Regions from separate parts of the Rhizobium sp. G187 genome, predicted to be linked through region 1. Evidence: riboswitches for the same ligand, from Rfam matches in the RefSeq annotation. Region 1 holds a riboswitch; the other holds the start of a gene.
The links. A riboswitch is a leader RNA that binds a small molecule or an ion and turns the genes downstream of it on or off. The one in region 1 is predicted to bind S-adenosylmethionine.

Region 1 (10,953 bases):
CCACCGTCGGCGGCAATCACGCGACTGCCGGCCGTCAACGCCTTGAGGCGCTCCGTGACGGTCAGCGTGCCACCGAGAAGGATGGTGAAGGAGGATGTGGTCATGGCAAGCCCTTAGCGCATCTTGGAGGGGAAGGGAAAGCGCTTCCGCATCGGGAAGCGGCCCTCCTATGCAGGCCCTGGCTGTCGCGAAGCCTGCGATGCGATCATGGAAGACCGACTGCCGTGCGCGAAGCTGGCAGATCTTCATGCAAAATGGGAAATCCGACGGATGGAAAGAGACTGCCGCGAGAAGAGCGGGGCCGCGAAAGGCAGCCTCCGCCTCATCAACCGGCGCTCCTCGCCGCCAGCATCTGGTGTGATCAGCGCTTCTTCGGCGTTGCCGCCTCTGCACTCTTGATCTGCGTGCTGAAGGTGGAGACTGGCGCAGCCGACGGCTTTGCCTTGTCCTGCTTCGGCTTTCTTACTTCGCGGTTCGAACGCTGCTGGCCTTTAGCCATGATGTCTGCTCCTTCTTCAATGTGGATGTGGCAGGGGCGCGGGCGGATGCCTTGCTGCGGCTCGGATCGATATCGATTTCGGCAACGCAACGATCGAAGGTCTCCCCGTCGAAACGCACGCGGTATTGTCGGCTTCCACCTGTTTCCGGCAGGGTGGCGAGCACTTTGCAGGCACCACCTGCACGGGCGAGACGGACAGGACCGTCCTTCAGGACGATCATGTCGCCAATGGCGTATTTATGCTTGCTCATGGGTCTCCTCCGGGTCCGGCCGCGGTCACGATAAACTTCCGGCGGACACGTGGCCGGCCGGATCAGATTTTTCCGTCGATTGATAAAGAGCCCGACTGTCAGTGCACCAAAAGCGCTGGCACAGGTTGTCGGATGGCAAAGTCTGGTAGAAGGCGAAGGTCGGTTGTGTCCCGCACCCGGGGATCCATCCTCGCAGGGATAGGGCGCTCACAATCGGACACATGAAGAAGAACGTTGGAAACAGCCTGTCAGATCCGGTTGGAAATACAAGCTTTATCTCGCATTTGAACCCGGGAACGGCGAGATCACGCAGGGGCCAATGAGACCTGCATCGAGCGAAGGCGCAACTTCGCCATGACGGCTCGACCGCTTAGCTCCCCATTGATTCGCCGCCTCGACAGGCGTAAATAGAATAAGGTTCCGTGGTGATTTGGCCGGCCGGCTTGCAGCCACGTAAAATAAGTCGCTAAAGGGCCGAGGGAGTTATCAAGACTTTCCGAGGACCGGTAGCGATCTGCGCTGCCGGTATTTTTGTTTCCGCGGCTGTGTCCGCCGTGACAAGGAAAGTCGAGAGTAACATGCCGATCAGGATTCCAGACACACTGCCCGCCTTTGAAACCCTCGTGAATGAGGGCGTGCGGGTCATGACCGAGACCATGGCTGTCCGCCAGGACATCCGCCCGCTGCAGATCGGCCTGCTGAACCTCATGCCGAACAAGATCAAGACGGAGGTCCAGTTTGCCCGCCTGATCGGGGCATCGCCCCTGCAGGTCGACCTGACCCTGGTGCGCGTCGGTGGCCACAAGGCGAAGAATACCCCCGAAGAGCATCTTTTCTCGTTCTACCAGACCTGGGACGAAGTTAAGGACCGCAAGTTCGACGGCTTCATCATCACGGGCGCCCCGGTCGAAACACTGCCCTTCGAGGAGGTGACCTACTGGCCGGAACTCGCGGCGATCCTCGACTGGACCGAGACCAATGTGCATTCGACGATGAATGTCTGCTGGGGTGCCATGGCGGCGATCCACCATTTCCACAAAGTGCCGAAGCATGCGCTGAAGGAAAAGGCGTTCGGCGTCTATCGTCACCGCAACCTGGCGCCCTCGTCGGTCTATCTGAACGGCTTTTCCGACGACTTCCAGGTGCCGGTGTCGCGCTGGACCGAGGTTCGCCGCAAGGACATCGAACAGGTCAAGGACCTCAACATTCTGCTGGAATCAGACGAAATGGGTGTCTGCCTCGTCCAGGAGAAGCGGGCAAACCGCCTCTATATGTTCAACCACATCGAATATGATTCGACATCGCTGGGGGACGAGTACTTTCGCGACAAGGTGGCCGGCATCCCGATCAAGCTGCCGCACAATTATTTCCCGCACAATGACGACACGCTGACGCCGCTCAATCGCTGGCGCGGCCATGCCCATTTGCTGTTCGGCAACTGGATCAACGAGATCTACCAGATGACGCCTTATGACCTTGCCGAGATCGGCAAGGACCTTCAAGGTTGACGGTGGTCAGCGACCGCCACCGGAAGCGTTGAGGTCGCGATGCGGGCAATGCGCTCGTCTGCGGGTGGACCGAGACGGCAGCGAGGAAATCGGCACGCGTGCCGGACATGAAAGACAAAGCGAGGAAGACATGACAAGGCAGGTATTCGGCGTGATGCCGACGGGCGAGGCTGTCGAGCAGGTGGTGCTCTCGGGCGGTGGGTTGACGGCATCGATCCTCACCTTCGGCGCCGTTTTGCAGGATCTTCGCCTTGAGGGTCATGACGCACCGCTGGTGCTCGGTTTCGAGGACCTCGCCGGCTATCTCGACCATTCGCCCTATTTCGGCGCGACACCCGGCCGCTGCGCCAACCGCATCGGCAATGGTCGCTTCTCGCTTGAAGGCAGAGACTACCAGCTGGAACTCAATGAAAAAGGCGTCACGCACCTGCATGGCGGCTCCGACGGCATGGGCCGGCGGAACTGGACGATCCTCGAAACCACAGCCGATAGCGTGACCATGGAGATCGAGGATCCCGATGGCCGCGCCGGCTATCCCGGCACCACCCGCACGCGCGCGACCTTCGCCCTGAAGCCGGGCGGCATCTTCTCGGTGATCTATGAGACCGTGACCGACAAGCCGACCATCGCCAATGTCTGCCACCATGCCTATTTCAATCTTGACGGCAGGCCCGATATCATTGGCCACGACCTGATGATTGCCGCCGATCACTACACCCCCGTCGACGAGCGCCTGATCCCGACCGGCGAAATCAAGTCCGTCGAGAACACGGCCTTCGATTTTCGCGAGATGCGGCCGATTCGCCTTGACGTAGACGGACAGCAATTCGGCTACGATCACAATTTCTGCTTTTCCAGCGCCCGGATGGGCAAACGCAGCGTGGCCCTTGCCCGCAGCGTCAATTCCGGCGTGACCATGGAAATCGCCACGACCGAACCGGGCGTGCAATTTTATGCCGGCGGCAAGGTCTCGCCTGCCGTGCCGGGATTGGAAGGCCGCCGTTACGGCGCCTTTGCCGGCTTCTGCATGGAGACGCAGATCTGGCCGGACGCGATCAACAAGCCGAACTTCCCGAACGCCGTGCTGCGGCCAGGCGAGATCCTGCGCCAGGAAACAGACTATATATTCTCGAAGAGCTGAGGATCGATATTGCCGGTTGCGGGTGTTGCCTGCAGCCGGCCTCGGTCAGACCCCGTGCGGGGCCGACAATGGCGACTTCCCGGCGGTGCCGGTTTCATGCCTATCAGTCTTTGGAAGAAGAAAATGGAGCGGGTGAAGCGATTCGAACGCTCGACCCCAACCTTGGCAAGGTTGTGCTCTACCCCTGAGCTACACCCGCTCATAACCGCGATCCTGGGGTAGTGTCTGGATCGTGGGCCGTCCGTCTTGCGGCGACGGGCGGTATATGGCCCAACCGATTTTCAAATGCAACAGGGAAATTACAGTTCGAGGCGAAAAATTTTGAAAATGATCGCCGAGCCGGCGCAAACCACGGAAAATACGGGCTTTTTTGCCGTAAACGAGATTGCCAGATGTCGGCGTCCAGCCTATTTCTGGCATCAGTTCCGGCTAGACCAGTCAAATCGAGCCCGAAAAGAGGATTCTCCATGACCACCGAAATCGCTACCGCAGCACCAAAGACCGCTGAAGACCTTTTTCGCTTCCTCGACGGGCTCGGCATCGCGCACAAGACGAAATACCACCCGCCGGTGTTCACGGTGGCGGAATCCGTATCGCTGCGCGACGAGATCCCTGGCGGCCATACAAAGAACCTCTTCGTCAAGGACAAGAAGGACAACTACTTCCTTCTGACGGTGGAGGAGAATGCAGCCGTGGACCTAAAGACAGTCCACACGATCATTGGTGCCGCGAGCAAGGTATCCTTCGGCAAGCCGGAAAAGCTTCTGGAATATCTCGGCGTTGTACCGGGATCCGTGACGGCCTTCGGCGCAATCAACGACAGCGGAAACAACGTCACCTTCGTGCTTGACGCCGACCTGATGCAACACGAAGTGATCAACGGCCACCCGCTTTCCAACGACGCCACCACCTCGATCGGACGCGACGATCTGCTTCGCTTCATGGAAGCAACTGGCCACACGCCGCTTGTCTTGAAAGTAACGGGCTGACATACGATTTTAAGAGGATCTGCCGGCCTGAAGCGGGTGCTGGCAAACAAGGCGGGAGACGCGCGAGATGAGCGATTACGGAAACCCATACGGCGGATATGGAAACCAGACGATGACGGCCAGCGCCCAGCTGGGCGGCGCGCCGGCGCAACCGCAATCGCCGGCGCCGACGGCGGCCGAGCTGATCAAGGACACGACGACAGCGAACTTCGCCAGGGACGTGATGGAGGAATCGCGTAAACAGCCCGTTCTCGTCGATTTCTGGGCTCCTTGGTGCGGCCCCTGCCGGCAATTGACCCCGATCATCGAAAAGGCCGTTGCCGAAGCAGGCGGACGCGTCAAGCTCGTGAAGATGAACATCGACGATCACCCGGCGATCCCAGGGCAGCTTGGCATCCAGTCGATCCCGGCTGTTGTCGCCTTCGTGGATGGACGTCCGGCCGATGGCTTCATGGGCGCGTTGCCGGAGAGCCAGGTCAAGGCCTTCATCGACAAGATCGCAGGCCCCGCAGGTGCCGACCAGGCCGCAGAGATCGCAGCCGTCCTGGAAGAGGCCGCAATCCTGCTCGGCAATGGCGACATCGATCATGCAGCGCAGCTCTTCGCCGCAGTCATCCAGGCCGACCCTGACAATGGCAAGGCGCTTGCCGGCATGGCGGAATGCATGATTGTCGCCAACCAGCATCAGCGCGCCCGCGAATTGCTGAGCAACCTGCCGGCAGAAGTGGCAGCAGCCCCCGAGATCCAGGCACAGAACAAGCGGCTCGACCAGATTGAGGAAGCGCGCAAGCTTGGTGACCCGGTGGCGCTCGAACATACGCTCTCGCTGAACCCCGATGACCATGTCGCTCGAATGAACCTTGCAAAGATCCGCAATGTCGAGGGTCGCCGCGACGAAGCAGCCGAGCATTTGCTGCTGATCATGAAACGCGACAGGACATTCGAGGACGACGGCGCGCGAAAGCAGCTTTTGCAGTTCTTCGAGGTCTGGGGACCCAAGGAGCCGGCAACGATCATGGCACGTCGGAAGCTGTCTTCGATCCTCTTTTCATGAGGGGCTGCCGGACTTGAGTTTTATCCGGCGCGATCCACATTAGTGGGAAGTGGGCAGGCTTCTGCGCCTGCGAACGGGATGAACATCGATGCAAGTTGGAAATGCCAGATACCTGACTGGGGAAGACCTGCCGGACAAGCTGCCGGTCTTCCCGATCTCCGGCGTATTGCTCCTGCCGGGCGGCCAGCTGCCGCTCAACGTGTTTGAGCCACGCTACCTTGCCATGCTCGACGACGCACTGGCCGGAAATCGGCTGATCGGCATGATCCAGCCGGGAATGACCGAAGTACAGTCGGACATCCTGCCCGAGCGCACGTCGCTCTCCCCTGTCGGCTGTATCGGGCGCATCACATCCTTTAGCGAGACAGGTGACGGTCGCTATATCGTTTCGCTGGCTGGCGTCTGCCGCTTTCGTCTGCTCAACGAGGTGAACAGCGGCAAACCCTACCGCAGTTTCTCGATTGCCCCGTTCATCTCCGATCTGACAAGCAGCGACGAAGAGACACAGGTGGACCGGGCAGGTCTTCTTGCGGCGTTTCGCGCCTATCTGGAGGCGAACAAGCTGGAAGCCGATTGGGAGAGCGTGGAGCGGGCCTCCAACATCACCCTGGTCAATTCGCTCTCGATGATGTCGCCTTTTGGTCCTGCGGAAAAGCAGGCCTTGCTGGAGGCGCCAGACCTGAAGACCCGCGCGGAAACACTGATTGCCATCACCGAGATCATCCTTGCCCGTACCTTCGGCGATGCCGACACGATGCTTCAATAGGCGACATCATGGCTGACAACCCGGCAAGCATGGTCGACATCAAGATGCTCGAACTGCTGGTATGTCCGCTCACCCGCGGTAGCCTGAAGCTTGATCGCGAGAAGAACGAACTCGTTTCGGAAAAGGCGCGACTTGCTTATCCGATCCGTGACGGCATTCCGATCATGCTGGTTTCGGAGGCACGCAAGCTCGAAATGCCGATTTGAGACGGGTGGGCCCGACCCACCCACTTCCTGGCAGTCTCAGATCGACTGCCCGGCCAGAAGCCGCGGTGCATTCCCGGCAGACGTTCCGGCCGCCTCCCGAATGAAGTAGCCCTTGAGCGCTGGAATGCGATCAACGACACCGAGCCCGAAGTCGCGCAGGACCCGGATCGGGGTGATATCGTTAGAAAACAAGCGATTGAGCACGTCGGTGGTGACACCCATCCGGAACGTGTCGAACCGACGCCATGTCTGGTAACGCTCGAGCACATTGACCGAGCCAATGTCGAGGCCGAGCCTGTCGGCATCGACGACGGTTTCAGCAAGCGCCGCAACATCCTTGAAACCAAGATTGAGCCCTTGGCCGGAAATCGGATGAATGCCATGCGCCGCATCGCCCGCCAGCGCCAGACGCGGCGCGATGAAGGCACGGGCCAGGGTCAGACCAAGCGGAAAGGCGCGGCGATCCGCAGTCGCCCGGATCTGGCCAAGCTTATGGCCGAAACGCCGCTCCAGCTCTGCCTCGAAAAGGAGGTCGTCGGATGCGACGAGACGATCAGCATCCGCCGTGCGCTCCGTCCAGACAAGCGAGGAGCGATTGCCCTTGAGTGGCAAGATGGCGAACGGGCCGGCTGGAAGGAAATGCTCTTCCGCGACCCCATCATGCGGGCGTTCGTGCTCGACGGTGGTGACGATACCTGACTGACCATATTGCCAGGTAACTGTCTTGATCCCCGCGAGATCACGCAGTTTCGAGCGCACACCATCACAGGCGACCACGAGGCGGCTCGAGACAATGCTGCCATCCGAAAGCGTCAGCTCGGCAGAGGGGCCGATGTCGCGGAAGCCGGTCGCGCGCAGACCGTGGCGGATTGAAATGCCGCGCTCGGCGCAGGCGTCGCGCAAGGCGGCCACCATGCTGACATTGGGGATCATATGGGCGAAGGGGCGTCCATCCTCAACCGACCCGTCGAAGGTGAGGAAGACCGGACGCACCGGATCCGACGCTTTCGAATCAGTGACGATCATCCGGTTGATCGGCTGAGCGTCCGGCTCGATCCGGCCCCACAGGCCAAAGACATCGAGCATCTTCGTGGCAGCGGAAATAATTGCCGACGCACGCGGATCCTTTTTCCACGCCTCTTCCGGCGCAGCCTCGATCACCTCGATGGTGAGATGGGGCGCCGCCTGCTTGATCGCAACCGCGACAGAGAGACCGACATAACCACCGCCGACAACCAGCACATCCAGCATGGAGGGTTCCTTTGCACTTGTAGACATTCTTCACCCTATATAGATCAGGCTTCCACCAGTGCCTACACGCGGAGCCATGCATTATGTCGCAGCCACACGGACAGACCAAGGCCATGCAGGACCTGATCGATCGGCTCGATCTGGAAAAGCTGGAGGAAAACCTGTTTCGTGGCAGCAGCCCGCAAAATGGCTGGCAGCGCGTGTTCGGTGGCCTCGTAATTGCCCAGGCGCTGATGGCGGCGCAGCGTTGTGTCGAGGCTGACCGCATCGTTCATTCCCTGCATGCCTATTTTATGCGGCCCGGCGATCCGTCCATCCCGATCGTCTACCAGGTTGAACGCATCCGTGATGGTGCATCCTTTACCACGCGGCGCGTCGTCGCCATCCAGCACGGCAAGGCGATCTTCTCGATGTCGGCCTCCTTCCAGGTCGAGGAACCGGGCTTCGACCATCAGATCGGCCTGCCGAAGGTACCAGACCCTGAGACGCTGATGGGCGAGAAGGAGTTCCGCGAGGTCTTTCTGGCCAAGGCACCGGAGACGGTGAAGAAATACTGGGGCCGTGAGCGACCAATCGAGATTAGGCCCGTGTCGCTCACGCACTATCTCTCGGATGAGAAGCTCGACCCGGTGGCCCATATATGGGTTAAAGCCGCAGGGCTGGTGCCTGACGAACGGCACTATCAGTCAGCGATCTTGGCCTATCTTTCCGACATGACGCTGCTCGACACATCGCTTTATGCCCATGGCACATCCATATTCGACCCCGCGCTGCAAGTGGCAAGCCTGGACCACGCCATGTGGTTCCATCGCCCCTGCCGCCTGGATGACTGGCTCCTCTACACGCAGGACAGCCCCAGCGCCGCAGGTGCCCGCGGGATGACCCGCGGCAGCATTTTTTCGCGCGATGGCAGCCTCATTGCTTCCGTGGCGCAGGAAGGCCTGATCCGCAAACGGGCAAATGATTAAAAAAACATCATTGCGGCGAAAATGCGCACTATTTGTGCGCTTAATGGGCATTCATTTGCCCGTTTTATGGATACTCCAGACATAATCTTTATAATTCAATAACTTATGTAACGCGTCGAATCTGGCACGCCTTTTGAATGTCTAACTTCGGTCGCTGAGCGAAACTTCCCGCTGGCGTCAAGGAGAGTCGGCCTTAAGCCGAGGACAAGCAAAGGATGGGAAACCAGATGAAAATTGTGATGGCTATCATTAAGCCGTTCAAGCTGGACGAGGTACGCGAGGCCCTGACGGCTGTGGGGATCCAGGGTCTGACCGTAACCGAGGTCAAGGGCTATGGCCGCCAGAAGGGACATACGGAAATCTACCGTGGCACCGAATATGCGGTGAGCTTTCTGCCGAAGCTGAAAATCGAGATCGCTGTATCGTCCGAACTGGCCGACAAGGCCGTCGAAGCCATCGCAGCTGCCGCGAAGACCGGCCAGATCGGCGACGGCAAGATCTTTGTCTATGCGATCGATCAGGCCGTGCGTATCCGCACCGGCGAAACCAATACCGAAGCTCTGTAAGAACGGCTGTTAGGGGAGTTGTTACTGATGTCACTTGCCAAGTTTAACACCAATCTCGTGCGCTTGGGCGCCGCATCGGCAGCCGTGCTGGCGCCGGTCGTCGCATTCGCCCAGGAAGCTGCACCAGCCGTTGCGGATGCAGCCGCCGCAGCAGCACCAGCCATGACAGTCGACAAGGGTGATACCACCTGGATGCTCGTTTCGGCCCTGCTGGTCCTCTTGATGACCGTGCCGGGCCTCGGCCTGTTCTACGGCGGCCTTGTCCGCGCCAAGAACATGCTGTCCGTGCTCATGCAGGTTACCACCATCGCTGCACTCGCCATGATCCTCTGGGTCGTCTACGGCTACTCGCTTGCCTTCACCAACGGCGGCGGCCTGAACTCCTATGTCGGCGGCTTCTCCAAGATGTTCCTGGCCGGCGTGGATGTCACGACCATGGCCGAGAGCTTCTCCAAGGGCGTTGCTATTCCGGAACTGGTCTTCGTCTGCTTCCAGATGACCTTTGCCGCCATCACCCCGGGCCTTATCATCGGCGCCTTCGCAGAACGCGTTAAGTTCTCGGCCGTCATCCTCTTCTCGGCTCTGTGGCTCACCTTCGTCTATTTCCCGATCGCCCATATGGTCTGGTTCTGGGGCGGCCCGAGCGCCTATGCCGATCCGTCGGGCCTGATCTTCGGCTTTGGCGCCATCGACTTCGCAGGCGGCACCGTCGTCCACATCAATGCCGGCATTGCAGGTCTCATTGGTGCAATCATGGTCGGCAAGCGTACCGGCTACGGCAAGGACATGATGGCTCCGCACTCGATGACCATGACGCTGATCGGCGCAGGCCTTCTGTGGGTAGGCTGGTTCGGCTTCAACGCCGGCTCGAACCTCGAAGCCAATGGTTATGCCGCACTCGCCATGATCAACACCTTCCTGGCAACCGCCGCAGCACTTCTGTCCTGGTCGCTGGTTGAAACCTTCGCCCGCGGCAAGGCCTCCATGCTTGGCGCCGTCTCGGGCGCTGTTGCCGGCCTCGTCGTCGTTACCCCGGCTGCAGGCTTCGCCGGCCCGATGGGCGCGATCGTCATGGGCCTCATTGTCTCCCCGGTCTGCTACTTCTTCTGCTCGACCGTGAAGAACAAGTTCGGCTACGACGACACGGCTGACGTCTTCGGCATCCACGGCGTGGGTGGCATCGTCGGCGCGCTGCTGACCGGCGTCTTCGTCAACCCGGCCCTCGGCGGCGCCGGCATCGTCGATTACTCGACGGCCGACTTCGCAGCGACCTATGCCGGCACGGCCGCCCAGGTCTTCAACCAGCTGAAGGCTGTCGTCGTCACCATCCTGTGGTGCGGCATCATCTCGGCGATCCTCTACAAGATCGTCGACGTGGTCATCGGTCTGCGTGCGCCGATCGAAGCCGAGCGCGAAGGTCTCGATCTCGCCTCGCACGGCGAAGCCGCCTACCACAACTGATCACCGGCAAGATCTGCCGTTCAACCACGAGACAACGCCCGGATCGAAAGGTCCGGGCGTTTTGCTTTGTTTGCCGCCCCTTCGTCACCCGGAGGCCACAGCGCATGGTTAAACGGCCATTAACCATGCCTCATGTAGGGTCTGCGCCACATCATGGCCAGATTCGGCCCCTGACATCCTCGCCAGGACCACCGGAAAGCAAGGCAGAGACAATGACACGAGGCAACGCCGCCATCGAGGATCAACCGACCCGTTTCGTGCTGACGACATTCGTCTGGCGGCAATTCCTCGCC
Region 2 (10,953 bases), on a different contig from region 1:
TGGCCTTCAACGCCTCGAGCATGGCATCGCGGGTGTCAAAGCCTTGCGCTTTCACATCGGGGAAGAAGGCCCGCAGCATGGCCTCATGCGCCGTTCCCTTGATCACGCCCACAGGCTTGCCATACAGGGCGCGCGCATCGGTGCGCGCCAGTGATGCCTGCTTGTTGGTGAGGAAGCGCGCCGGCAGCAGCAGATAGGGCCGGGTAAACCGAAAGCGCTCACGCAATTGCGACGTGACCGCCACGCCTGCCAGCACCGCCTCGCCCTGTCCACCTTCCAAAGCGGTCGCCAGCTGTTCATAGGGCAGAGCCTGGATCTGGCAGCGGTTCTCCATGCCGAGTTCGGCGCAGAGCGCCCGGGCGAGATCGACGTGGAAACCGGCGAGACGCCCGGTCTGATCGGTGAAATTGAAGGGCGGGAAATCGGCCGTCGTCAGGAAACGGAGCCGCAGGATGTCATTGACATCGGGTCGGGCGAGCCGCTCGCGCGCGTCAAACAGGATCGGCAGTTCGGTCATCTGCGCAACCGCGGGACTCACCATCAGAGGCAGGGCCAAGATCAGACGGGCCAGCAACTGCAAGAGCCCCGGCAATTCTAGGGATGAAACTTTTGCGCGCATCGTTAACACTTACTACCGGGGAAGCTAGGGGACGTCATCTTTTGCGATGACGTGTAGCAGTTTGGTCTGGACGAGGGAATACGACCCGCGGGCGGCGTTGCCATGCCGACCGACAGGAAAGTTGCGCGCCAAAGGAGACCGGCACCCTGCGGCCGGGAACGCCGGTCCGCCGTTTGACGGTATTGGGGAACTGAAGGCAGAGGCACGCCTGCTGCATCGGCTCGGAATCGCCAAGCCGCTGATTGCCCGCATGGCAGACAGGGCCGCTAAACACCGCACAACAATCGAACAGGAACTTCTGGCCAGTGGCGCTGTGCAGGAAGATGCCTATTATGCCGGCCTGGCGCGGATGTTCGGGTTCACCTTCCTGGATGTCATTCCCGCAGATCTGGTCACCGACCTTTCCGGCCTCGACAGCCAACTCAAGCAACCTCGCCTCCTCCGGCTGCATTATCCGGACAGGCCGCCGATCATGGTCGTGGTGCCAGAGATCCGGACAGCAGACGCTCTGGCACGACGCTTGTCGCGCGGCGGCGACATGGCGGGTTCCGTTGTGGTGGCAACACCGTCCGCTGTCCGGAACGCCGTGTGGGCCGCAGGCGCGCGCCGACGATCCCGCGAAGCTGTTGGCGGGCTCTTCGAAAGCGCGCGCAGCCAGTCGGCGCGGCTTGTGGTCACCGGCGAACAGGGCTTTCTCGCCGGCCTGCTTGCTTCCGTCCTGATTGTCGTCGCTTCGATCTCGCCGATGGCAGCGCTTCTTGCCCTGCATATCGTCATGTCGCTTTTCCATCTGGCCGCCCTTGCCTTGCGGATGATGGTGATCCAGCACAGCTGCCAGCAAGAGAAGGCACGCCGCAGGCAGGGCGGCACATCGGAAAGGCATGTGGCGGCACCAGAACTCCAAAGCCCAGAAAGCCCGTTACCCGTCTACACCGTCATGGTTGCGATCTACCGGGAGGCGGCGGTCGTGCCACAGCTGCTGACCGCCCTTTCCGCGCTTGACTGGCCAAAGAGCCTGCTCGACATCAAGATTGTCTGCGAAGCCGATGACCACGAAACACTGGCGGCCCTTCAGGCCGCACGTCCGGGTCCGCAGTTTGAGGTGGTGGCGGTGCCCTCTTCACTGCCGCGCACCAAGCCCAAGGCGCTGACCTATGCGCTTGCCGGCGCGCGCGGAGAATTCCTCACGATCTACGACGCGGAGGACCGGCCAGATCCACAGCAGCTGCGCGAAGCCTATCACACCTTCCGTCTCGGACCGCCGGACCTTGCCTGCCTGCAGGCGCCGCTCGCCATTGCCAATGGTGGCGAGAGCTGGATCAGCGCGATCTTCGCGCTCGAATATTCCGCCCTCTTCCGCAAGCTTTTGCCGGCGCTCGGCCATCACCGGCTGCCGATGCCGCTGGGCGGTACTTCGAACCACTTCAAGACGCAGGCGCTGGTGAAGAGCGGCGGCTGGGACCCTTACAACGTGACCGAGGATGCGGATCTCGGCATGCGGCTTTACCGGGCAGGCTACCGGGCCTCGACCATCACATCGCCGACACTGGAAGACGCCCCGACACACTTCAAGGTCTGGCTCGGGCAACGGACGCGCTGGTACAAAGGCTGGCTACAGACCTGGCTGGTGCTGATGCGAAGCCCGGCCAGAACAGCGCAGGAGATGGGGCTTGGCGCGTTTCTCGTCTTTCAACTGCTCGTCGGCGGCATGCTGGTTGCGGCGCTCACGCATCCCGCGCTGATCCTGTTCATCGCGGTGGCCGTGACATCTCTGCGGGAGGTGCCGATCGCCCAAACCAATCTCATGACCACCGTGCTGCTTGCCATCGACCTGATCAACATTCTTGGCAGCTATGCGATCTTTTTCGTCCTCGGGGCCCTCCCGATGAGCGGCACCGAGAGGAAATCACTCGGACACCGCTGGATGCTCATCCCCGTCTACTGGATGGGCGTATCTCTGGCTGCCTGGAAGGCGGCGATCGAGCTGCGCTTCAAGCCCTTCTACTGGAACAAGACACCGCACAGCCCGAGCCGCGCGGCCACGACAACAGCCGGCCTTGCTCAGCCGAGGAAGGACTGCGCGGCGGTCACGTCATCAGGCGAGAGCGCGTGATCGGCGTCAAGCGCGGTGAACGTGACATCGGCCCCGCACTCACGCAGTTGCTTCGCCAGATCCTGTGCCTGCGGCAGATATGGGTCACGGTCGCCGGCCGCCACGAGAATGCGGGCGGCGGACAGATCCACGTCCGACAGTGCGTCGAGCACCGGCATGGGGCGGATGAGGATGGCGGTGGAGATGAGGCCAGGATGGAGGAGCATCGCGGCGGCAAGCAGATTGGCGCCGTTCGAATATCCGACAAAGGCGGTACGCGCCTTCGAGAGACCATAGGCCGGGCCCATATCCTCGATGAAGGCCGATAAGGCCTCCGCCTCGGCGCGGATATCCTGCTGGTCAAAGGAGAGCGGGCCGAACCGGCGGAAGAAGCGGGCGACGCCTTCCTCCGTCGCACGACCGCGCAGGCCGAGAAGCGTGGCCTGTGGCGCGATCTTGCGCCCAAGCGGCAACAGGCTCGCCTCGTTGCCGCCCGTGCCATGCAGGAGAACAAGGCCCGATCCGTTGGGGCGCTCCGGCTCATGGATGCGATGGACGAAGGGAAGGTCGCGGTAGATGGTGCGCGGTTCACCCGGCAGCCCGAATTGCGGCAGCATGGGCACGATATCTTCCGGGCGCAGATGAAAATGCTCGGGGATGAACAGGGTCGTGCCGAGATCACCAGGCGCTTCATCCACTCCGAAACCCGGATCATCGGAGGCGAGTTCGATCAGGCAGCCGGCCGGTTCGCGGACATAGAGGGAGTAGAAATACTTGCGATCATGAACATTGACCGCATTGGCGTCGGCGCCCGACAGAACTGCAGCGGCCCTGTCGACGGCGCCTCGATCAGCCATCCGCAGGGCGACATGATCGATGGCCCCGGTGCCCGGTGCTGCCGGCCAGAATCCCGTCGCATCCCGGATGTCGAGGATCTGACCGCTGGCTGAGGTCATCCGGCGAATGGTGCCTTCCTGCGCGGCCATGACGAAGCCGGAATATTGACCCAGGAAGGCCGAGGTTTCCTCGGGCTTTTCCGAGAGAAGCGTTGCGCCGCGAAGCGCCCGGATAGCGTCATCGGCCTCCATGCCGTGCATGGGCCAGACGGCGCCGGCGGCCACGGCTTCGGTGCCCACCAGCTTGACGATGATGCCGTCGGGATCGGTCAGGCGCAGGACCGGTTCACCGAATTCGAGGCTGGGACCCGTTGCGGCGACACCAAATTGAAGGGCCCGCGTCAGCCAGAATCCGATCGCGGCCGGGGCGATGGCAAAGGCGATTTCGCTCGGTGCACCGTGGCCGACACGGCCGGGTGAGCCGTCTTCCCAGGCGAGAAAGGTGACGAGTGATCCGGGGCTTGCCTCCGCGTCACCATAAAAGAGGTGGAGCTGAGCCGCATCTTCGAAACCGCCGGTGCGCTTGACGAGCCGAAGGCCAAGAAATCCACAATAGAAGTCGACATTGGCCTGGATCTTCCGGGTGATCGCCGTGATGTGGTGAAGGCCGCTGGTCATCGCTCTCTCCCTGTCCTACCCTTCCCATACATCAAATCATCGAAAGGACCAGACCATGGTGACACTGCTCGGGATATCCGGCAGCCTGCGCAAGGGCTCGCTGAACACGGCGCTATTGAACGCGGCCACCCGGCTGCCGGCGGAGGGGTACGCGATCGAAGCGGCGGGCATTCACGGCGTTCCGCTCTATGATGGCGACCTGGAAGCGGCCGAAGGCATTCCGGCTGCCGTGACGGCTTTGAAGGAAAAGATCCAGGCCGCGGATGGCGTGATCCTGTTTACGCCGGAATACAACAACGGCATTCCCGGCGCCTTCAAGAACACCATCGACTGGCTGTCCCGCCCATCCTCCGATATCGCGAAAGTATTTGGCGGCAAGCCCTTCGCGCTCGTCGGCGCGTCTCCTGGCAATTTCGGCACGCTGCTCAGCCAGAATGCCTGGCTTCCCGTTCTGCATACGCTGGGCTGCCGGACATTCTCGGAAAAGCGGCTGATGGTGTCAAAGGCGCATACGTTGTTCGATGCCGAGGGCAATCTCACCGACGAGGCGACAGTCAAGCGCCTGGCGGATCTGCTGGCGGCGTTTGCGCGGTTTGCGGGGGAAAAGTGAAGAGAATTGGAGCGGGTGAAGGGAATCGAACCCTCGTATTCAGCTTGGGAAGCTGCTGCTCTACCATTGAGCTACACCCGCGACGGGGATGAGGAATCCAACAGTTCGGCCGGCCTGTCAAGCGGCAGGCGGCCGAAAGCGGGACGCCCTTGGTTCCACACCGATCTTCAAGGCAGGCGGAAATGCTTTGACAGTTTCAGGCCTTGCGCCTGGTAGTTGGAGCCGAGGCCCGTGCCATAAAGGCCTTCGGGGCGCTCCTGCATGTGTTCATAGACGAGCCGGCCGATGACCTGGCCGTGCTCAAGAATGAAGGGGACCTCGTGGCTTCGGACTTCCAGCACGGCGCGGCTGCCCGAGCCGCCGGCAGGGGCATGGCCGAAGCCCGGGTCGAAGAAGCCGGCATAGTGGACGCGGAATTCCCCGACCAGCGGATCATAGGGCGTCATCTCGGCCGCATAGAGCGGGGGCACATGCACTGCTTCGTTCGACACCAGAATGTAGAATTCGTCGGGATCCAGGATCAGCTCATCGGCGCCACGGCTGTAGAGCGGCTCCCAGAAATCGAGCACATCATGCGCCCCCTTCTTATCGACATCGATGACGGACGTGTGGTGCTTGCCGCGATAGCCGATCAAGCCTTGAGGCCCTGATCCCTTGAGGTCGATCGAGAGCGCGATGCCGCCGCCGGAGACATTGGGCATGTCGCTGGCAACCAGGGTCTCGGCCTTGTGCAGCTCGAAGAGCTCGGCCTCGCCGAGCAATGCATGGCCGACGCGGAAGCGGATCTGCGACAGGCGCGAGCCGCGGCGCACGATGATCGGGAAAGTGCGCGGGGAGATTTCCAGGTAGAGCTGGCCCTTGTAGCCGGCCGGCACCTTGTCGAATTCCTGGGCGTAATCGACCATGACGCGGGTGAAGATGTCGAGGCGGCCGGTGGAGCTCTTCGGATTGGCGGAAGCCGAGATTTCAGCCGGCAGATCGAGGCTTTCCATCAGGGGCACGATGTAGACGCAGCCGGTTTCCAGCACCGCGCCATTTTCGAGATCGATCTCGTGCAATGTCAGCTTGTCGAGCTTCTCGGCGACAGTGCTGTTGCGGCCCGGCATGAAGCTCGCCCGGACCCGGATGGCCTTGCCGCCGAGGCGCAGATCGAGACTGGCGGGCTGGATCTGATCCTTGTCGAGCATGGCCTCGCTTTTCAGCTGGCCCTGGCCGAACAAGGCACCGATGGCGCGGTCGGACAAAATCCCGGACTTGATGGTCATTTTTCTCAATCCTGTTTGGGCCGACAAAACCAAAGCCCACCAATTGACGCAAGGCCTGCGAAGGCGTAAGGCAGCCTTATCCCGTGGTGATTTGGCCGGTCGGCTTGCAGCCACGTTAAACAAGTGGCTAAATAGACCGGGTTCACAAAACCGGTCCGTATTCGCGACCGGTTTTTTTTGTGTTTGAAAGGCACCCGCATGAGCAAGAACTGGCGCCCGGCAACGAAACTCGTTCATGGTGGCACGCTGCGCTCTCCCTATGGCGAGACCTCCGAAGCGATCTTCCTGACCCAGGGTTTCGTGTATGAAACCTCGGAAGCAGCCGAAGCCCGCTTCAAGGGCGAGAATGACGGCTATATCTACGCCCGCTACGGCAGCCCGACCAATGACATGTTCGAAAAGCGCATGTGCCTGCTCGAAGGCGCTGAAGACAGTCGCGCCATGGCATCCGGCATGGCGGCTGTTGCTGCCGCCGTTCTCTGCCAGGTGAAGGCCGGCGATCATATCGTTGCTGCCCGCGCCCTGTTCGGCTCCTGCCGCTACGTCGTCGAGACGCTGGCGCCGCGCTACGGTGTGGAATGCACCCTTGTCGACGGGCGCGACCTGAAGAACTGGGAAGATGCGATCCGGCCGAACACCAAAGTGATGTTCCTCGAAAGCCCGACAAATCCGACGCTTGAGGTCATTGATATAGCAGGCGTGGCCAAGCTTGCCGACCAGATCGGGGCGAAGCTGATCGTCGACAACGTGTTTGCCACGCCGCTCTTCCAGAAGCCGCTGGAACTCGGCGCGCATGTCGTCGTCTATTCCGCAACGAAGCATATCGACGGCCAGGGTCGCTGCCTTGGCGGCGTCGTGCTCTCGTCGAAGGAATGGATCAACGAGAACCTGCACGACTATTTCCGCCACACGGGTCCGGCCATGTCGCCGTTCAATGCCTGGACCTTGCTGAAGGGCATGGAGACCCTGCCCTTGCGCGTGAAGCAGCAGACGCAAACGGCAGCGGCGGTTGCAGACTTCCTTGCCGAACAGAGCCCTGTGGCCCGCGTGATCTATCCCGGCCGCAAGGACCATCCGCAGGCCGACATTATCGCGAAGCAGATGACTGGCGGCTCGACGCTCGTCTGCTTCGAGCTCAAGGGCGGCAAGGAGGCTGCCTTCAAGCTGCAGAACGCGCTGGAGATCATCAAGATCTCCAACAATCTCGGCGATGCGAAGAGCCTGATCACCCATCCGGCGACCACCACGCACAAGAACCTTACCGACGAGGCACGGGCAGAGCTTGGTATTTCCGGCGGCACGGTTCGCCTCTCCTGCGGAATCGAAGACACGCAGGACCTGCTCGACGACCTGGCTGCGGCAATCAAAGGGTTGTGATCAGCGCCGAATGAGCGCCAGAAACCAAAAAAAGCCGGTCGCGCCTCGAAGCGCGGCCGATCATATGCCCTTGACGGGAGCTGTCGCGTCGTTATCCCATGGCCGGATGATGAAATACGAGGGCCGGCCTTGCCGCCATCCGACAAAGACACATCTTGTGATGATCACAGGCCTTTTTCGCAGGATGCGGCCATGTATCGCGCGTTGACACGAGACATCGAGGTTCTTGTCGAACCGTTTTATCTCGAAGAACAATCAGACCCCGATGACAGCCGCTATGTCTGGGGCTACCGGATCGTGATTGCCAATCATTCGCGCCAGACCGTTCGCCTGACCCATCGCTATTGGCATATCACCGACCAGAATGGTCAGGTGGACGAAGTCAGCGGCCCTGGGGTGGTTGGAGAACAGCCGCAACTCCAGCCTGGTGACAGCTATGAATATTCCTCGGGCTGTCCGCTCGATACGCCCTCTGGCATGATGTACGGCACCTATCGCATGGAAACCGACGATGGCGAGGCTTTCGACGTCGACATTCCCGCCTTCTCGCTCGACAGCCCCGGCATGGTGCGCACGCTGAACTGACGGATGCGGGTTGAGTTCGGACGCTGCCAAGGCTATCTGGACCCATCGACCAGCGACACGTCAACAAAGGTGCATTCCGGCATGAGTCCAGATTATCTCGTCACCCACAATGGTGGCTTTCATGCCGATGAACTGCTGTCCAGCGTCATCCTGACACGCCTTTACCCGGAGGCGCGCATCGTGCGCAGCCGGGCACCGGAGTGGATCACGCCTGCCAGCGATCGCATCATCTATGATGTCGGCGGGGCCTATGACGCATCCGCGCAGATCTTCGACCACCACCAGCGCGGCGCGCCGCTGCGCGAAGACGGCCAGCCCTACAGCTCGTTCGGGCTGGTGTGGAAGCATTACGGCCGTGACTATCTCGCCGCATCCGGTGTGCCCTCCTCCGATATCGAGGCGGTGCATGAAGGCTTCGATGCGAAGTTCGTGCTGCCCGTGGACCTGATGGACAACGGGGCGCTCAGCCCCGCCAGCGCCGGCCCACTGGCCGGACTGACACTGCCGAGCCTGCTCGAGACCCTGAAGCCGGTGTTCGATGACAACGAACCAGGCGCCGACGATCGCGGCTTTCACGCTGCCCTTGCGATTGCGCGTGCCTTGGTCGAAGCCGGGATCTCCCAGCGTGCAGCCAAGCTTCGCGCCGAGGCACTTGTCGTCGATGCGATTGCAGCTACGGGCACGAGCCGCGTTCTCGAACTGCCGATGGGCATGCCATTTCGCCCGGCGATCGTGAAGACGGGTGCGTCACATCTGCTCTTCGTCGTGCATCCGCGCGACAAGGACTGGTGCGTCACTGGCATTCGCCGGGCTGACGAAGGCTTCGAGCTTCGGGCCAACCTGCCGGCCGCCTGGGCGGGCTTGAGCAATGGCGAGTTGGAAGCCGCCTGCGGTGTCGAAGGCGCCAGCTTCTGTCACAATGGCCGCTTCATTGCGGCGGCCCGGACACGCGAAGCCATCCTCGCCATGGCCGACCTTGCGGTCGAAGAGGCACTGAAGGATACGAATACCGCCGTCTGACATTGGATCAGCCGAGATTCACAACGACGAAAGCCGCCGCATCCTGAAGAGGTGCGGCGGCTTTTGCCTGAGGGGCTTGTGACCGTTCAGACTTCCCTCAGACGGCCGCTCGAATCGAGACTGCCGATGAGGGTGGAACTGGCTTCGTTGAGACCCAGCACGTCGACGGGAACGCCATGCGCCTTGAAGCGCTGAAGCACGCGGTCCAGTGCTGCCACTGCCGTAATGTCCCAGAAATGCGCATGGGTGAGATCGATGACGGCGTGCTTGCCGACAGCATCCTGATAGTCGAAGGCATCGATGAAGAGATCGGCCGAGGCGAAGAAGATCTGCCCGGACACACGGTAGGTGAGCCGCCCCCTCGCCTCGTCAGTATCGGCCTCGACGCGGAGCAGAGCCGAGACCTTGAAGGCGAAAAAGACACCGCTCAGCAGGACGCCGACGGCAACGCCGAGGGCAAGATTCGCAGTGAACACCGTGACGATGACGGTTGCGACCATCACGGCGCTCGACATCTTCGGATGGACGATCAGGCTGCGGAGCGACGACCAGTCGAAAGTGTCGATCGAGACCATGATCATGATGGCGACCAGCGCTGCTACCGGCACTTGCGAAACCCATGGCTTCAGAACCACCATCAAGACCAGGAGAAGCACGCCGGCGAACAGGGTGGAGAGGCGGCTGCGGCCACCGTATTTGACGTTGCTGACCGTCTGGCCAATCATGCCGCAACCGGCAATACCGCCAAACAGGCTGGCCGCGACATTGGCGATGCCAAGCCCGGTGCATTCCATGTTCTTCGGGCTTGGCGTGTCGGTGAGATCATCCACGACGCTCGCGGTCATCATCGATTCCAGGAGGCCTACCATGGCGATGGCGAGCGCTGGGCCTGCAATGATCGACAGGGTCTCAAGCGTCAACGGCACCGATGGCCATGCGAAGACCGGCAGGGAATCCGGCAGCCTGCCGAGATCGGCGACCGTCATGACCGGCAGTTTCAGGACGGTGGCACCCACGGTCAGCACGAGAATGCAGACGAGCGGCGAAGGCACAACCGTTGTCAGACGCGGCACCAGATAAATGATCGCGAGGCCTGCTGCGAGCATGGCGTAGTTCAACCAGCCTCCGTGGACGATATGCGGCACCTGCGCGGCAAAGATCAGAATTGCCAGCGCATTCACGAAGCCGGTGCGCACAGACTTTGACACGAAGCGCATCAAGACGCCGAGACGGAGGACACCGAAGAGGATCTGGAAAAGGCCGGCCAACAAGCCGGCAGCAAGCAAGTAGGACAGGCCATGGGCGGCCACCAGCGGGGCCACGACCAAGGCCACGGAACCGGCAGCAGCCGAGATCATCGCCGGGCGTCCACCGGTAAAGGCAATCACGATGCCGATGACGAAAGAGGCGAACAGGCCGACTTGCGGATCGACGCCGGCGACGAAGGAAAAGGCGATGACTTCGGGGATAAGTGCGAAGGTGGCGACGGCACCCGCGAGCAGTTCGCGCACGGGGTTGGCGGACCACTCGCGGCGGTAGGCTATGAAACGTGTCATGAAAAACCACAGAATTGGACAACGGGCCGATCCAGGGGATCGGTCGGGGGACGGTTGCGTTGCTGAGGTTGTCTGGCGGATTGGCGGCCAGAAGAGCCACCCGGAATTGCACCGGGTCCTTGTGGATGAAGGCGTTCTAACGCGGGCGGGTTTCCATGGCAAGCATAGGAGGCACAACGTTTGGGGCAGGCAGGCGAACTGTTTGCACCTCATCCAATTCCAGAAGCAGCGCCAGCACATCGCGTTGACTGATCGGCCTGCCGAACAGATAGCCCTGAATCATCTGCGGCTTTAGTGGTGCCAGTGTCTGCATCT

Region 2: it holds a riboswitch for S-adenosylmethionine, as region 1 does, so the genes downstream of both, ACSV9I_RS18005 (O-succinylhomoserine sulfhydrylase) here and metA (homoserine O-acetyltransferase MetA) in region 1, are expected to answer to the same signal.

Annotation. Positions count from the first base shown of each region.
Region 1 covers NZ_JBPUGM010000004.1:400,157-411,109, forward strand. The annotation lists gene ACSV9I_RS14350 (thiamine diphosphokinase) at 1-104, opposite strand, end outside; gene ACSV9I_RS14355 (hypothetical protein) at 362-499, opposite strand; gene ACSV9I_RS14360 (hypothetical protein) at 463-750, opposite strand; SAM riboswitch at 1,163-1,240, shown strand; gene metA (homoserine O-acetyltransferase MetA) at 1,329-2,258, shown strand; gene ACSV9I_RS14370 (aldose epimerase family protein) at 2,389-3,399, shown strand; tRNA gene ACSV9I_RS14375 (tRNA-Gly) at 3,524-3,598, opposite strand; gene ACSV9I_RS14380 (prolyl-tRNA synthetase associated domain-containing protein) at 3,867-4,388, shown strand; gene trxA (thioredoxin) at 4,456-5,442, shown strand; gene ACSV9I_RS14390 (LON peptidase substrate-binding domain-containing protein) at 5,531-6,208, shown strand; gene ACSV9I_RS14395 (Trm112 family protein) at 6,217-6,414, shown strand; gene ACSV9I_RS14400 (ubiquinone biosynthesis hydroxylase) at 6,451-7,692, opposite strand; gene tesB (acyl-CoA thioesterase II) at 7,749-8,633, shown strand; gene ACSV9I_RS14410 (P-II family nitrogen regulator) at 8,861-9,199, shown strand; gene ACSV9I_RS14415 (ammonium transporter) at 9,227-10,660, shown strand; gene ACSV9I_RS14420 (DNA translocase FtsK 4TM domain-containing protein) at 10,873-10,953, shown strand, end outside.
Region 2 covers NZ_JBPUGM010000006.1:219,866-230,818, reverse strand. The annotation lists gene ACSV9I_RS18035 (transporter substrate-binding domain-containing protein) at 1-619, opposite strand, end outside; gene ACSV9I_RS18030 (glycosyltransferase family 2 protein) at 741-2,732, shown strand; gene ACSV9I_RS18025 (VOC family protein) at 2,681-4,225, opposite strand; gene ACSV9I_RS18020 (NADPH-dependent FMN reductase) at 4,281-4,835, shown strand; tRNA gene ACSV9I_RS18015 (tRNA-Gly) at 4,843-4,916, opposite strand; gene ACSV9I_RS18010 (2'-deoxycytidine 5'-triphosphate deaminase) at 5,003-6,100, opposite strand; SAM riboswitch at 6,174-6,252, shown strand; gene ACSV9I_RS18005 (O-succinylhomoserine sulfhydrylase) at 6,299-7,477, shown strand; gene apaG (Co2+/Mg2+ efflux protein ApaG) at 7,670-8,062, shown strand; gene ACSV9I_RS17995 (MYG1 family protein) at 8,144-9,082, shown strand; gene ACSV9I_RS17990 (SulP family inorganic anion transporter) at 9,169-10,638, opposite strand; sul1 at 10,705-10,760, opposite strand; gene ACSV9I_RS17985 (putative bifunctional diguanylate cyclase/phosphodiesterase) at 10,775-10,953, opposite strand, start outside.